Regions from separate parts of the Alicyclobacillus tolerans genome, predicted to be linked through region 1. Evidence: riboswitches for the same ligand, from Rfam matches in the RefSeq annotation. Region 1 holds a riboswitch; each other region holds the start of a gene.

Region 1 (5,639 bases):
GTTACAAATACGGGTACGGTGAATGAATGGGTTAGATTAGATTCAGCAGCTACTTTATATTTAGGTGGAAATCCTAACGCGGCACATGAATTGGCGGGTAGTTATAAAATTTTAACTTTGCCATCTACCAACGATGAAAAGGATCTTGTTCAATCCTTAATAGAAGACTTACAAAATCAGCAATGGACGGTTGGTAGCACGGAAACATCCTTAGCTAATCTTGATATATCTTCTTTTGCGCCGCGTTGTCAGCAATGGTTATTGCAATTGCCAACAATGATTCAAAATCAGTCTCATTTAACAGGTTGTTTAGCCTATATGACAAACGGCCAATGGTCCCCTGAACAACAACAAATTCTGCAAAATTATTGTCAACAATTCTTTTCTTCTTTGCAGTCGGAAGGATACCATACAGTAGCGGATATCCCTGAAGTTGCGTGGCAATCTTTTTTCCAATCTCTTTTTTCTCAATTAAATGCTAGCAAGCTGAAACAAGAAGTTGTAGCAGGTGGAAATGATCCGTCATGTACTGTCTTGGCTTCAGGCTCTTTACTTTTTTCTCAAATATTTTCTTTGGGAAACACCAATTGGAATCAGTTACAACAATCCATTCCACTATCACTTCCTAATGCAGTAGATTCCGTTGCAGGAAGTGCAGCATATTCGAATACCACCTGGTTTCCTCTAGCTCCGGGACAAACTGCAGTAGTAGTCTATCAACTTTATGTACAGGATACTTCCCCGCTTGGAGAGTCTGGCTGCAAAAATTCCTCGCCATTTGTACCGAATACGTCTAGCAACACATTAATGACTTGGGCTTATGTAGTGCAACATGAGAATGTTTCGCAAATTTCAAATTAGAGAGTTTTCGTAAAGTAGGGTTGTAGTTGAAAGGAAGTGAGTGCAAGATGAGTCGATTGCGTCTTCCTAAACGATTCATAGCCGTGGCAGGAAGTACGTTAGTGGGCATTTTATTGCTGTCGGATGGATTATTTCGCATGACTGCTTTGGCCGATCCGTCTCTTACGTCTTCATTTTCTGGTGGTTTAGCTTTTACACAATATGCTGATGGAAGTCATATTTTTTCTAATGTTCATCACTTAGTGCCCGGGGATACACGCACAGGTTCTGTAGAAATCATGAACGAAACAAATGTTACTGAGCAAGTGGTCTTTACAACAAAACTATGGGGACCTTTGTTTTCAAATAATGGTCATACAGGCACAACTTTGTCCAGCACCTATATCTCCAAAGACTATTCAGGAACAGGATATCAAAAAGCGTTTGAATATGATAATTTTCCACCGCATATGAGTGATACGGCTTATGTCGTTGGGGATGAAGAAGCTACCATTCAAACACAGGGTCCTTTTTCTCAAACAGTACAATCCAAACCTTTTACTTTATTGGAAGGTCAATCCTTGCTCATTCAGTACACGCTTCAATGGCCTTTAAGCGCTCATAATGATTATCAGGGGGCTTTAGGCTATATGCAAGTGCAAGTTCAAGCGATTCCCGTGGGCACACCTTCTAATCCGTCAGGTCCGACAACGCCCAATAGACCACCTCAGCCCAATTTACCCAATGGAGGAAATCCTCCTGTTACTGTAACGCAGCCCAATCCATCAGGAGGGAATGCACCGCCGATTAGAGAACCAGGTTCTGGAAACGGAAGTCAAGGGGGAGTTTCTGGCATTTCTAGTCACCCGTCAGGCGGGCATTCAGAAGGACAAACAGTTCATGTCATTCCCATTTCATCTCCTGGTCAATCTTCTGTCATTGGAGCAACATCTCCCGTGACTGGGGTACCTGTATTGGAAACTTTAGCCGAAGCTTTGAGTTTTATTCTGCTTGGCATAGGAATGCTTTTCTTGGGGAGTCGATTGCGAAAAGAGAGATAGGGATATTGAAAATCATTTCTAAATAGAGAATTTCCAAATAAAAATCCTCATTGCGCAAGAAATGAGGATTAAACATTTGATTTATGCCACTGATACGGATTATATAAAAAATTAAGAATCCTTTTTATCCTGGATTTTTTTCCATCTTTGATATTCAACAAATTGTTTAAATTCTTCAATATCAATCCCGGAAAGTTTTGCTTCTCTAGCAATTTCTAGCCATTCTTCATCAAGCCCGTATGGATTTTCTGAATCCACCGTGGATACCACATCCACAGGTAATAACTCCACCAAGGGAATTTGAAAGACATGAGAAAGTTTTTCCAAAACTTGAATGGACGGGTTTTGTTGTTTGTCTCGTTCAATCATACTTAGGTATGACTTGGCTACCCCAGAACGCTCAGACAACTCATTGAGCGACCAACCACGAGATTTTCGTAAGGCTTGTATGCGTTTGCCAATCACAGATGTCTCCCCGCCCACTCCATGTGTAAATTTTAAATAAAAGTGAATCATTTCATACTATTGACATTATTCCTTCAAGACAACGTTTGGATAGTGCGGGAAGAGAGGAAGCGTCTGACTTCTTCTTTCGTTAAACCAAAGTCTCGAGCCATTGCCATTAAACCTTCCCAATCCTGTAAGCTTTCAGTATCCCTTTTGTTCTCTTTGTCTGTCATTGTTTTAGGCTGAATGTTGTGCAATTCCCTTTACCCCATTTCGGTAAGATTTCCTACCGAACCCTTGCAACTCAGCCATCCTGGCTTAATTTTATATTTTTCCATCCAGGACCCGCAGTTTTGCGTCCCTGTCTTTCAACAGGTTTGCCCTCAAGGAACTAGGATACGTTCATTATACGAAACAGATTGTGCTTCGACAATCTAAAAATGTTCCGATTGGACTCATATCTATATTTTGAAACGAAAGAGATTGAATTGAAACATTTGGAACATTATTTCCGTTTACAATACTTTCGAGCACCGTAAGCATATGTCCTGTCGTCATAACGGTGAACGGGGAAATGCAAAGCGACGGGATCGAGAAAGGAAAAGAAACGTTTAAACAGAGATGAGCGTTACAAACAGGCTAACACAGTTGAAATATGAAAATATAGAAAGCCAATATGCTTTGCGGGTAGAGGTAAGGGATACGAACGGAATATTCATGAGAGAGATGAACGAATGAGAACTAACAGAAAATCAATCAAGGAATTAAAAAATAGGCGCTGCACCGCTCATATATGGACGGACAGCGCTCATCTCTTTAACAATAGCTCCCTTCAAACGGTTGAACTTGGTCCGGAATATGCGTCTCATTGAAAGATTGTGCAGGCAGATTAAAAAATTGATCCGTAATGCTAATAAGTGGGCGCAATACTTGTAGATTGAGTATATTTATAATCCCAAGTGGAATGAAAGGTTTTCCAGTGCATACCATCCCAAACTTTGTTTCATGCATGTGGTTCCAAGTTTTGATGTTGAATAGGATTGTAAGCTTTTCCGCCAATCACTTGAGAACGTAATCGTTTTATTAACAAGAGAATCGTTAAAAGCTTGTATTTTGGCAGGCGTAAAGAACTGTATTCCTGAAATAGCAGAAAGTGAAAGAACTCCAATGGCGAAGTACCTAGAATAAGTTCCTTTTGTTATCAAAATAAGAGATTTACTAGTTATCTATTGATTTTATATAAAAATACCAATAATTACTATAAATAATTTAATTATAAAAATGGGTTTCATGAGCTAGTATTTAGGGGAAGAAATATAAATTTACTCATGGACCATGAGTCCAATGAGTCTAGTATTTGTGGTATTTATGCAATTGGACGGGGGAATTATTCCTTTGAACAGTCTATTTCTTTTAACAAGTTTTTAGCTCGAACCATTCTTTCTTGATATTGCAATTTCATTGCTTGAACATTTTCTACTTTTCGATTCATTTTTTCAATCAACTCTTCTAGTATTTGAATAAAATTTTGGACGATCCGTTTTTGTTCTTCTATATTTTCATTTTGCTCTTGAAAATTCTTCTTTAATTCTTGCAAGGATTGTTCAGCAGACAATGTTTCTTGAATCTCTTGCAGTGAAATGCCGAGATGCTCTTTTAAACGCAATATTTGCTGCAGCATGTCTATCGTTTTTTCATCGTAAAGTCGATGACCTCCATTTGTGCGTGCTGCTGCAGAAATGAGTCCAACTTCCTCATAGTAACGAAGCGTTCTTGGTGTGATACCAAGCTGTTTGGCAACGTTGTCGATAGTCAAAAAGTATTTATCCTGTTGTGCCAATCATATACCTCCGTTTCTTATCTAAGCTGATTTTGGTTGTATTCTTTCCTTCTACAGGACATGGCTCTAGGTTATCCTACAGAAAAGAAAATATATTCGAGTTGATTGCGATTTACACTTGGTCTAGGATATTATACAAGTTATTCAGTTAACGTCAACGTAAATTAGTTGCATGTTTTCATTGTTCATAAGGAGGTGAAACCCAAGCTGTGAAAAATCAGCTTGGGATAGATGAAGATAGCCAATGGAGTCGAAATGCTGGAATTGGAAATGAATATAATGGGGCGGAAAAATTTAATTCATCCAACACTCTTTTACGATGATTCACAAGCCATATTAGTAGACGCGGGCATGCCCGGGCAACTCAATGAAATTCGCGAAGCGGTGGAAAAAGCGGGAGTGTCGTTTGAAACGATAACTGCCGTTATTTTAACGCATCAGGATATCGATCACGTTGGAAGCATTGAAAGTTTAATCAAGGAGCTTCCAAAGTCGATTACTGTCTATGCTCACGCGGAGGATAAACCTTACATTGAAGGTGAAAAAGAACCTATCAAAATGAATCGCCAACGTGTTGCTCAGATGTTGGAACAAGTACCAGCAGAGATGCGCAGTCAGGTGGAGAGTATCTTTTTGAATCCTCCCCAAGCTAAAGTCAATCAAACAGTAGAAGATGGAGAGTGGCTTCCGTTTTTTGGAGGTTTGCAAGTGATATACACCCCAGGGCACACACCTGGTCATATCAGTCTCTACCATCGTAATAGTAAGACGCTGGTTACGGGGGACGCGATGGTGAGTGAGAATGGGAAGCTTCTTGGACCCAGCGCACAGGCAACACCAGATATGGAAGAGGCGCTGAAGTCTCTAAAAAAATTTGCTGCCTTAGATATTGAACAAGTCGTTTGCTATCACGGTGGTTTATGTAATTTTCAAGTCAACGAACAAATTGCAAACTTAGTCAAGTGAAGAATTGAGCGTTGGGGGTGTTTAGCAATTGCCTATGAGTCAAACTGCTCTTCTTGTTATGGATATGCAAAATGGCATTGTTTCACGTTTCGCAGAAGATCCTAGCGTGCTTGAACCGTTTAAGCATGCGGTGGCTTTGGCGAGAAAATCAGAAGTTATGGTGATTTTTGTGAGGGTCGCGTTTCGTCCTGGTTATCCTGAAATTAGCAGTCGAAATTTGTCATTTTCTAGAATTGCCAAAAATCCAAACGACATGATTCAATCTGAATTTTCAACCCAAATTCACGAGTCCGTAGCACCGCAACCTGAAGAAGCTGTTGTTACGAAACTGCGCGTGAGTGCTTTTACAGGTAGTGATTTAGAAGTGCTGTTGCGTGCCCAACACATTGAGCGCTTAGTTCTTTGTGGTATTGCCACAAGTGGCGTTGTACTTTCGACATTGCGTGAAGCGGCTGACAAAGATTATGAGTTGGTGGTTCTTGCTG
Region 2 (5,639 bases), 2.2 Mb from region 1:
ATTCCATACAACGACTAGTATTTATAAAAATAGATGAGAGATTGTCGGAGGGAAAAGGGGAAATGGACGTGCTCAAAATTCCACAAGCCAAATCTTTGTTGAATTCTGAGGATGCCCATGCCTCCAAGGAATGGCCACCCAAGGTTCGACGTGAAGTAAATCCTGCTCTCTCTGGTGAAGATGCTGTTCATCGTCGCCGTTCACCGATGGAAACCAGTGAGCGGTTAGGAGAGGAAGGGCTGGAAATGGCCGCGAGTGATGCTGCGCAATTAGCGCTGTACGAACACTTGGATTTGCTTTCCGACATTCTCAAACATATGTCCGATCCGTTGGCAGTTGTCCGCCAGGGGCCAGATGGTGAGTATACTTACATTTTTGGCAACCCATCAGCGGAAGCGCGTATTGGGGGCTGGCAGGGACTTACTGGACGTTCTTTGCATGATGTGCACAGTATCCATGTGCTCGAACAACTCATTCCACTTATGCGCACTGTAACGCAAAACAGCGGGCGGCATGTGATGGATATGGATTTTGAAGGCTGGTGCGGCGAAGTGGTTGTTGACCCTCTTCCGCAGCGGCTTGCTGAGCATCGCTATTTTCTTCTAACTATACGTGATATATCTGAGCGTAAACGCTATGAAAAGAAACTGAAAAAGGCTGCCTATCGCGATCCGCTGACTAAGCTCCACAATCGTCGATACTTAGATCGGTGCCTACGACTTCTTCGTAATTCTCGCGCAACATATGGACTTTTTTATATTGACTGCGATAATTTTAAATTTATCAATGATCGTTATGGTCATGACGCAGGCGATGCGTTTTTGGTGCAATTTTCAGAACGTTTACGTGGAGCGGTGCGCCAAAGAGATGTGGTTGTGCGCCACGGTGGAGATGAATTTATTGTGCTCTGCCGAATACACGGACTGGAAGAGTGTAATCTGGTAGGACAACGTCTCGTTCGTGCGTTGAGTGGACAATATACCATCGCTGGGCAGACCATTGAGGGCGCGGTTAGTGTAGGGGCGGCCTGTTATCCGGTGCAAGTGGAGTCGCTGGAAGACTTGATTTTGGCTGCAAACGAAGCTATGCATCAATCCAAACATGAGCGTAAAGGACAATTGACCGTGTACCGGTTTGTTTCGCCAAAGCTGGAATCGTTGCTGAAACGTTGAAACCGCTTGTTTCTCTGTTGGCGAGATATTGCTTATCAAAGCAGTACACGGTCAAATGCCATTCTTACCCTTTAATCTCCGGAGTTATCCCCTGTATTGCCATATACTGATCCTGTGGTTGACCCGTCTCCTGAATCACTGCCGTTATTCTGTTGTGAATTGTTTTGTCCGTCTTGTCCATCATTTTGATGATCTTGACTGTCGCCGTGATCTCCATGTTTTTGAGAAAATTGTTGAATCAGGTTTTGCAGAACTGAGTTTGCGTAGCCCGGATTTCCTTCCGTTTCTTGTTCAGCTCTTAACAATCCTTTGGCCCAAACATTTAAATCACTCGTGCTGTTATCCGATGTGCTCGTGTTGGTGGACGTACTCGTACTGCTTAGCAATCCATTTAATTGATTCAATACTTGTTGCTGGTCATTGCTCGGAAGTTTCTCAATACTTTTTAGAATATCTTTAAAATCTCCCACCTGTTGATCTAGGTTGCTGTTCTCACTGGAAAGTTGTTGTAGGCTCTGTGATGGAGAATCCATAGAGAAGTTTTTGACGTCGCCATTCCACTGGTTCACAATACCTTGTTTTTGGAGCACTTGCTGTACTGCATAAAGTTCAGCATAAGTTGTGCCGCCATAAACAAGAGCACTGCCCTTGATGCCGTCGTAATTTGCGATTTCTTTCTGAGCCTGGACAAAGTTGCTGGTAGCTGCAAACACAGCACCTCCCGCAAGCAGCGAGCCAAAGAGCGTACCAACGACTGCACCGGTAAGGAGAGATTTTTTGTCTGGCTGTAATTGACTGAACCATTTCTTCATCAAGTTTACCCAACCCCTTTTACTTCGATGGATGAAGCCAGTAAGCTATTGAATCTGGCTTGAAAGAAAAGAAAAACTGGCAGACAGGCTGGAGGACACCTGATTGCCAGTTAAACCACGTAATCATTCATGAGTGGCAACTGGCAAGCATGGCGATTCTCTCGCTTTAGCCCCTTTAGCTTTGCGTCCCTGCATTTCCACAGGTTTGCCTTTGACACATGTTAAATTTAATTCTTAAATTTGTTTTTATCATAATCATTCTATTCGGGCTTGTCTATAAAAAATAGAATATAATTAAATATTTTTGCATATTTCAACCTTTCTCCATCCGCGAACCGAATTGATAAACCATAGATGCTCCGCATGCAACACGTCGTCCAACGTTAGCACGCTTTCTTCTACAAGTCCTCGTTTTAAAAGATGTTGGCGCAGCGTACCTGCTAAAAGGCCACAATGGCGATGGGGTGTCCAATAGCGACCCTTATCCCATACGACTAAATTACCAATCGTGAATTCAGTTACTTCACCACGCTCATTCCAAAGTAAAGTATCAAGTACATTAGGATTGGTTGAAACGTGTACTTGATAAAGGTTTCGATAGGTTGTTTTGTGATAGAGAAACAAGTTTGTTGAGTCCACGGGGTTTTGGGCAAGCATGATTTTTAAGACAGGGTTTTGCCTGGTGCTTTCTGGGTTTGGCAGTGCATCGGTTCTACCGTGCATACGTTCTGTAGGTTGAAAGTTGATATCATATCCTCCTTTTGCATCCACAGTCAGACGTACGCGCAAAGCTGCTTCATGAAAATTGGCGATGCTCAGTGAATGCAAATCAGCAAGAATGCGTTCTTCTGGCAACGGGAAATGGAAAAAGGCTGCGGATGATCGCAATCTTTCCATATGTTCCTCTAATAGCACAAACTGTCCATCTTGCAGTAAGAGTGTTTCTAGTAAAGCAAATTCCTTATGGTAAAAAGGTGAACGATTTTGTCTGAGAAATGCTGTTTTCGCCTGAGTCTCACGCCACTCTTCGGTTGGTGTAGAATCTATGGTTATGCCTCCGCCAACACCGTATTCAGCTTGCCAAGTGTTACCCTCTTGATGCAATGTCACGGTACGAATGGCCACGTTGAATAACGCATCTCCGCCTGGTTTGACATAGCCAATAGCTCCACAGTAAACTCCGCGCGGTTCAGCTTCCAATTCAGTAATACGCCGCATTGTTTGAATTTTTGGCGCTCCAGTAATCGACCCGCAAGGGAACAAGGCGCTAAAAATGTCTTCCAAACGGACGTTGGGTTGCAAGTTTCCACAAATGGTGGAGGTCATTTGCCAAACGGTAGGATATTCTTCAATTTCAAACAGCACAGGTACATGTACGCTGCCGATTTTACAAATCCGGCTCATATCGTTGCGCAGCAAGTCGACAATCATTAAATTTTCCGCTCGATTTTTTTCGGATTGCTTCAACCAATCTCTGTTGTACAGGGTTTCCTCCAGCCATCGACCTTTCTCGGCGGTTCCTTTCATCGGTTTGGTCAAAAGAATACGTTCAGAACTTTCTCTAGATGCAGAGGTACGGAAAAACAGTTCGGGTGAGAAAGAAAGCAGACGCCAACCGGGAAATTCTAAATAAGCTGCATACGGGCAATTTTGCTGTTCTTTCCAGTATTCATAGAGAGTCTGCGGATTTTCATTCAATATGGTATGCAACCGATAAGTGTAGTTCATCTGATAGGTTTCGCCGGCTTCAATCAACCGTCTTATAGTATCGAGATCATCCGCAAATTGCTGTTCCGTCTTGGACGGCGTCCATTGATTGGGCAAATTTATGGAAGCGGTTTGCGGAGATTTTGCAGCTGAATGTCCATGCTGGACGTCTGCAAAAATGGCAAACCAAGCTAGTGGCAGTTCTGTTTGCTGCGCACAGACTTGATAAGCGTCGTCAAAAGCTGGGGCGGCTTCATAACTCAGAAAACCGGCTGCGTAATAGCCCGAGCGACTCCATGATTCAACATTTTGGAGGACAGGCCGTACTTCGGATAGCTGGTGTGCGGCAAAAATTTTGATCGGTTGTGAGAAGCAAAGTTGTTCAGGCTGATTGTTTTCATCATAGAAGTCAAAACACAGTTTGACAGAATCTTTCATTGACACGTTAGAATCACCTTCAAAAAAGTTGATCACTTCGCTATACTGTACACAGTGAAACTTTGTCAAATCTTAAAATTTCGGATAACCTGAGTAAAGAGATAGAACAAGCATGGTAAAGGGTTGAAGGCGCAGGAGGGAAACCGTTGTTTCGAACCTACCAGGTCTTCTGGAATCGTATGTTTCAGGTCATAGACGCCTGCATTGTCATTTTGTCGTTTTTTGTCGCTTGGCGTATCAAATTTGATACTGGACTTCTTCCTTACCGCGGACACGAACCATTGGCTAGCTTTTTGCCGGCCATTTTAATCAGTTTGCCGCTCTTCTGGCTGGCTAACTGGATAGGTGGTCTTTATAAGCCAATTCGTTCTCGCACTTTTTTTCAAGAAGGTGCGGCGCTCATTCGTTCGCTGTTTTTTGGCATGTTGTTTTTCATGAGTTTGCTCTATTTTCTCCATTTGGCTCAATTTTCGCGTGCCGTTCTGATTTTATTTGCAGTTGTCTATGCGGCGCTCATTGTTGTGGAGAGAATAGCTGTCCGCGGTGCGCTCAGTTTGCTGCGCAGTCGCGGTTTTAACAAGAAATTTATTTTGCTCGTAGGATATACGCCTGCCACAGCGCGGTTTATTGAAGCTATGGATGCGCATCCCTGGTTTGGCTATCATGTACTAGGATGTGTTTTACCGCAGGGGGCAAGTTTTATCACTCGTGAAAAACCTGCCTTGCCAGTTCTTGATTCAATAGACAATCTAGGTAATGTGCTTCATGAGCATTTGGTCGATCACGTTCTTATCTCGCTCTCCCGCCAGGATGTGTCTTATCTTCCGCATGTCATGAGTGTTTGTGAAGCGCATGGCGTGCAGTCGCTGATTCTCCCTGATTATTTCGATGTTCTGCCTGCTCGTCCACGCTTTGAGACATTCGCGGGTATGCCGTTGATTGATACGCGCTATGTGCCGCTGGATGACGCTCTCAACGCTATGTTTAAGCGAGTGTTTGATATTTTATTTTCTGTACTTGTTTTAGTAGGCTTGTCTCCGCTCTATTTGGCTATTGCACTGGCGGTCAAACTGACCTCTCCTGGTCCTATCTTATTTAAACAGGAGCGAGTTGGCAAAAACCGCCGCTTGTTCACCATGTATAAGTTTCGTACCATGGTGGTGAATCCCTCAGTTTCATCGGTTGTTGAGAATGTTGATGGCAACCATGAAGTGGCGGTCACTCAGTTGGAAGCGGATTTGGGTTGGACGGTTCCCAACGATTCAAGGCGCACAGCGCTTGGCAAGTGGCTGCGAAAAACCAGTCTTGATGAGTTGCCGCAATTTTGGAATGTTTTGATTGGCGATATGAGTGTCATTGGCCCGCGTCCAGAACGTCCTCAGTTTGTCGATAAGTTCAAGGAGGAAGTTCCTAAATACATGGTCAAACACCGTGTGCGTCCGGGTATTACAGGTTGGGCGCAAGTCAATGGTTGGCGTGGCGATACTTCCATAGCGGAGCGAATCAAGTT
Region 3 (5,639 bases), 940 kb from region 1:
CAGTGCTGTAGCGGTGCCACCCAGGGTCGGGTGCTTCGGGTTGATTTTGAGACAACACCTCAGGTTGACCCTGAGTTCCCACAGCACAGCCGTACATTCGATACGTTGTATGACGCCCGTACAGGGATTGAGCGAATTATTGGGATGCTGAAAGATGGATACAGTTTACGGCGTGTGCACAAACGTGGACGTAAGGCGGTAGAGGCTCACGTTGACCAGTGCATGCTCTGTATGCATGTGATGGCATACTGCGCCTACACTCAAACTGGAACAGTAAACCGCGGGTGGACACGAAGTCGACTGAAGCGGGCTCAATGACAACAGCCATCACAAAAACCTTGATTGGCAGACCTTATCCACAGTTTTCGTGCGTCCATTTTGCCAATGACGAACATATCCACAGTCATGGAGCAGAATCACAGTGAGTTTCCTCTAATTTTGGACGATTAGAGTTTACTTCTCGTTGCTCCGTTAGACCACGAAAGCAATTTTGGCATCGGCTCTGAGGAACTCATTAACTCTGGTTATCCAGCTGGTATTTACACAGATCCATATGATTGGAATACTATCACCAATAGCTGGACTGGTCTTGATAGTTATACAAGTCACTTATGGGTTGCTGATTGGTCAGCAAGTGGATGTTTACCTACTTGGAATGCTCCATCAGTTGGTGGAGTGGTTGCGCAAATTTGGCAATATAGTGGAGGTTCATTAGATCTGGATGCAGCTATTTCGTTACCATCTTAAATTTTTGTACAGCAAGAGGATCATATGATCCTCTTGCTGTACAAAAAAGCTATTGAAAAACAGGATAACTTTTTGATAAACCAGCTATCTCCAAACTATATCCACCCATTCTGATTCCTGACATTTCTTTTACCATATTAGAAGATACAGTTTGGTTTGGCAGTAAGGTTCCATTGTATAAATTTAATGCATATACGGGATTGCCTTGTGCTGGGCTAGGAACATAAAAAACAACATAGTCTCCTGTAAAGTTAGTAATCCAAATGCGATTTGGAAAAACAAACGCTTCACTTTTTTTCCCGTAATCAAGACCAACTATATATTTAGAACCGCCTGTTTGTTTGGCAATTTCTAAGGCAAAAACTTGCTCTTTTAAAGTTCCATTCCAAAAATCAACCATTTTAAAACTGTTTGAATTAAATTTCGAATTATTTTTTGTCACAATATAGCTTCCAAATATAGATAGATTCTGATTAGGTACAGAACGATGAATGTTTTTACTATTAAATGGCATGGGGCCATGAGTGTTAGCATAGTTTGCTAGCTCTGTTGCTGATAAAGTATTCATATTGTTGTTATCAGAATATTTACTATTCATTACATTAGAAGGCAAAGATGTCGATTTCTTTAAATGAGCCTTAGTTTTTAATGAAGTTGTATTTCCAGATTGAGTAGCTATCTTATTCTGACCAGATGAATTTGAAGTCGTCGATTGGAAATGAGATTGGATTTGACTTCCACACCCGGTCACCGTCAAACACGTCAATGCAAGCATAGACGCCGTCAGTCCCCAGATTCGTTTTTGCACAAAAACCACCCCTAGTTTCGATTGTTCACCTGTATAGACGTACCCGCTACACATTTTGTGACAGGAGCATTTTTCCATCCACACGGTATATCTTCGTGACCGCAGAGCGTGTTCTGTCGGTTACAGGCTTGTTCCAACGTCCTATTTTGGTTACAATATCCAAAAACGGAAGTGAACCTACATGCGTATACAGGATACACGCTTTGTGGTGCTGGATACAGAGACGACAGGTCTAGACCCAACCATCCATCGGATTGTGGACATTTCACTGGTCGAGGTGAGCAAAAACGGCATTCGCCCACTCTATCAGACGCTTGTCAATCCCCAACAAACGATACCGCCGGAAGCTTCGGAAGTGCATCACATCACCAATCGACAAGTCAAAGACAAACCCACATGGGAAGAAGTGTGGCCAACCATTCTGACGCATATCCAGGACGCTGTACGGGTGGTCCATAATGCCAAGTTTGATCGGTCTTTCTTGCCGGAAACCCATCGTCCGTGGATCTGTTCCTACCGTTTAGCTCGTCATTTGTGGCCAGAAGCACAGAAACACACCAATCCATACCTGCGTTATTGGCTTGGTCTTGAACTCGACGCGGATATGGCACATAGCGCAGCGGATTGGTAAGAAGATGTTCTTGTGTACTCGCTCGATCGTACGTTCGCACTCGAAATGAATTTGAGGTATATGACCTTCCTTTTGTGACAAAAGGTTGAAAATTGTCGGAATTTGTAGGAAGATAAGGTAGGAAGAAATTTCAGAAATGCGTATCAAAGCATACCAATGGAAACATTGGGACGCAAAGCTACGGGTCTAAGGGTATGTGCCTAGGATCGCCGGGTTGCCGCATAGGGCGAGAAGAACGAGGGGGCCATCCGTAGGAAACGGGTGGCCCTCAAACGATAGAGGGGTGGGTAAGATACACATGGTACAAGATTCACACATCAAAAATGGTAAAATATCCCTCGGGGGGGGGGGGGGGTATAAACTGTCTAATCGACCAAATATACCCACTTCCGTTTTGCAAAGTATCTTATCCAGTATTCAAAGAGGACAACTAGATGTGGTGTTTCAACCTATCGTTCATCATCGCAAAGAGCACTTTTTTGCGTATGAATCGTTAAGTCGCCCTCAATGCGAGGGGAAGGGGATACCGCCGGATGTATGGTTTCAGGCTGCCTATGAATATCAACTATCTACTGAAATCGACCGGCTAGCCTTATCAATGAGCTTGAAGAAACGTTTGGAGTTGCCAGCAAAATGGCAATCTAAACCGATTTTTGTCAATGTTAGTCCCCATAGTCTGACGGAGCGTGCCTATTTGGAGGAATTAGAACATCTGTTGCAAGAGAGTCATTGCCCGCCCAGCCAACTTATCTTTGAAATGATTGAATACATAGCTTATGATCCGAAAACCCTATTTGAGATGTTACGACCCTTACGTTCTCTAGGCGTTCGAATTGCTTTAGATGATATGGGTGTCGGACATGCCAATTTGTCTACCTTGGTGATATTGGAACCCGATTTCATCAAAATAGATCGTTCACTCATTCAAAACATTCATCTTTCAGATAGAAAACAGCGGTTACTATCTCATCTATTGTGTTACATGGATTCCGGAGAAAAAGTGATTGCCGAGGGCGTAGAAAAGATAGAGGAGGTACAAATCACTCAACAACTGGGCATCGATTTAAGTCAAGGATACTACTGGGCACGACCTATGGCTGTGGAAGATTGGGCGATGATGACTCCCTCAACCTTTCTGAATACTTCCTATTCGATTGGAGGGCAGGTCAACTGAACCGAATCCAGGTAAATTAGATGGATTCGTTTTCAAATTCGTGTGTTTGTCCGGTTCCATGAAGACTCGTTTAGCATGTTTTAATGCTAAAGGAGGGTTGAAAAATGCTCGATGGACTGACACGCTGGGCTATTGTATTTTTGATTATCTTTGTATTGTTCTTTTTGCTGGTACCTACAGCCGTGACGACCTGTAAGACTGTACCTGTTGCCTGAGGCTACACAAGTCATTCGCCACAGTCTGGGCTTTCTTGACTGTGGCTCATTCAAGTTAGTATTTCATATATTGCTGTAATTGCTGCGTACAATGACGACAGACTTGCTGCTCGTGAAACCATAGAAGATCTTCTGTATTCTTACAAAAAACACATCCCGGTACATATTTCTGAAGAATCAAATTCTCCTCATCTAACAAAAATTCAAGTTCATCTCCGCACTCTATGCCTAAACTCATTCGTAACTCTTGGGGAATGACGATTCTTCCTAATTCATCGACCCTCTTGGTCATTCCTGTATCCAGTATGTCTTCCTGCACACAGGTTCCCCCTCTCATGGGAGTGGCCCACGCACGGTGAAGCGTGAGCCCTACGGTATCGAAAGGATGTGTTTCTATATTTATTCTGTGCTCCGAATATTGATTTTATTCCAACATACGCATTTCTTTGGATAGGAATCCTTTTTCTTTCGAACATGATAAAATTGATAAAATGAGACAGCATTCGCACTAGAAAAGGAAGGTTCGTATGAAAGAAATTGTTGAAGAATTGCCCAGACTGGCTCCCATCATGAAAAAATTGTTACAGGAGCATGTCTTGGTCGGCCCAACACTCACACATGTTTCCGTTGCAACAATGACTTCGCATCATCAACAGTTAATTCATCAAGAGGCTCGGCGGTTAGTCCGACAATATTGGCCTGAGCACTGGTTTGCCCGTCCAGCCATTCAACCCTACTATCAGAAAGTCGTTGCCACAAATGCGATGATTGACGCGATCACCAGCACAGCTGCCTTTTATGCGCATTTACGTCTGGGTCAGTCCGGGCTCGAAGGTAGCATGATACTGGTAGCTTCGAAATTACTGGAAACGAGTATGAAGCGATATTCTCCTGAAACGGTGTTTGCTCTTGCATTTCTTGTTAATGCATATGATGACTATCAGGCAATTCAATATTATCAGCCTATGTTAGTTACAGATTTTGTGAGTGGTCAATATCATCGTCCCTGGGCTTCTTATCCGTTGGAAGAAGAATGTAAACTCATCTTGGATTATGGTGTTGCAGAATGGGTATCTTCATCGGATCGTTTATCCATTCGTTTAACAAAAAAAGGAGAAGACCATCTCAAGGAATTTCAAGCTTTTCTACAGGAAACCGGTTTCCTTGAAAAGCGTGCTGCACTCAATCGGTTTGCCGGTTTTGGTCAAATGGAAGATTATGATGAGATCATGAATCGTCTTTCCAATGCGAAGGAATTACGTGCCGCACTTTTGGAAAATGCTCGCTTGCAACCGAATATGCACGTATTGGAGCTTGGCTGTGGAACAGGCATGCTCACTTTGGATGCCGGACTTTACAAAAAAGTAGGTTTGTTTGGGCAAATCACGGCGATTGACCCCTCGCTGGGTATGCTGAATCGAGCGATGAAGAAGCCCTATTCGGGCGCTTCTGTAAAATTCTTGCAGGCGACAGCCGAGGAATTACCCTTTGAAAGTAATACTTTTGACGCAGCGGTAGGTTTTCTCTTTTTGCATTTTACAGATATCCCTCAAGCTTTACGAGAAATTCATCGTGTATGTAAACCAGGAGCGTGGTTGACCACCATATATGGTCTCCAATTTCCACAAACCGAACCCTTTTTAGAAGAGTGGTTAGCTCCCATCTTTCAACAATCACGATCAATGTCGAAGGATTCAGTGGATCGTATGCCGAAGGAGGATACTATTCGGAATATTCTCTCTACATTGGAATGTACTTACGAAGAGGTCACTTTGGAACCTGTTGAAATCCTGGGGAAGACCTATGAGATTGACCAAATCATTCGGTTTTGGTTTCAAGCTGGCAACTTTTTTGAGCCGTTCATGAGAAATTTGCCTTGGAAAGCTCAACAAGATCTCATTCAACAGCTTACCGAGCGAGGATATCGTATCCAAGAAAAATACGGAGAGGAAGGTATGATTCAACATCACCCGGGCCAGTTTTTGCAAGCACGTGTCATCAAATCCACTTGTTGAAGGATGGTGTCTGATGAAATCGTTTTACTGCATTTACTGCCAGGATCTT

Evidence for each region. A riboswitch is a leader RNA that binds a small molecule or an ion and turns the genes downstream of it on or off. The one in region 1 is predicted to bind cyclic di-GMP.
Region 2: linked by a shared signal. The riboswitch ahead of ACOJUR_RS15110 (hypothetical protein) and the one ahead of sinI (DNA-binding anti-repressor SinI) in region 1 are both predicted to bind cyclic di-GMP.
Region 3: linked by a shared signal. The riboswitch ahead of ACOJUR_RS08790 (EAL domain-containing protein) and the one ahead of sinI (DNA-binding anti-repressor SinI) in region 1 are both predicted to bind cyclic di-GMP.

The regions. Positions count from the first base shown of each region.
Region 1 covers NZ_JBMGNK010000002.1:816,659-822,297, forward strand. The annotation lists gene ACOJUR_RS04135 (hypothetical protein) at 1-861, shown strand, start outside; gene ACOJUR_RS04140 (hypothetical protein) at 909-1,901, shown strand; gene ACOJUR_RS04145 (helix-turn-helix domain-containing protein) at 2,013-2,417, opposite strand; gene sinI (DNA-binding anti-repressor SinI) at 2,441-2,581, opposite strand; cyclic di-GMP riboswitch class I at 2,644-2,740, opposite strand; gene ACOJUR_RS04155 (helix-turn-helix domain-containing protein) at 3,736-4,188, opposite strand; gene ACOJUR_RS04160 (MBL fold metallo-hydrolase) at 4,420-5,154, shown strand; gene ACOJUR_RS04165 (cysteine hydrolase family protein) at 5,189-5,639, shown strand, end outside.
Region 2 covers NZ_JBMGNK010000002.1:2,972,584-2,978,222, reverse strand. The annotation lists gene ACOJUR_RS15115 (diguanylate cyclase) at 69-1,172, shown strand; gene ACOJUR_RS15110 (hypothetical protein) at 1,244-1,987, opposite strand; cyclic di-GMP riboswitch class I at 2,117-2,204, opposite strand; gene pabB (aminodeoxychorismate synthase component I) at 2,279-4,129, opposite strand; gene ACOJUR_RS15100 (undecaprenyl-phosphate glucose phosphotransferase) at 4,276-5,639, shown strand, end outside.
Region 3 covers NZ_JBMGNK010000002.1:1,755,979-1,761,617, forward strand. The annotation lists gene ACOJUR_RS08770 (transposase) at 1-318, shown strand, start outside; gene ACOJUR_RS08775 (hypothetical protein) at 554-715, shown strand; gene ACOJUR_RS08780 (hypothetical protein) at 797-1,555, opposite strand; gene ACOJUR_RS08785 (3'-5' exonuclease) at 1,737-2,186, shown strand; cyclic di-GMP riboswitch class I at 2,324-2,408, shown strand; gene ACOJUR_RS08790 (EAL domain-containing protein) at 2,581-3,360, shown strand; gene ACOJUR_RS08795 (AbrB/MazE/SpoVT family DNA-binding domain-containing protein) at 3,631-3,894, opposite strand; gene ACOJUR_RS08800 (class I SAM-dependent methyltransferase) at 4,103-5,590, shown strand.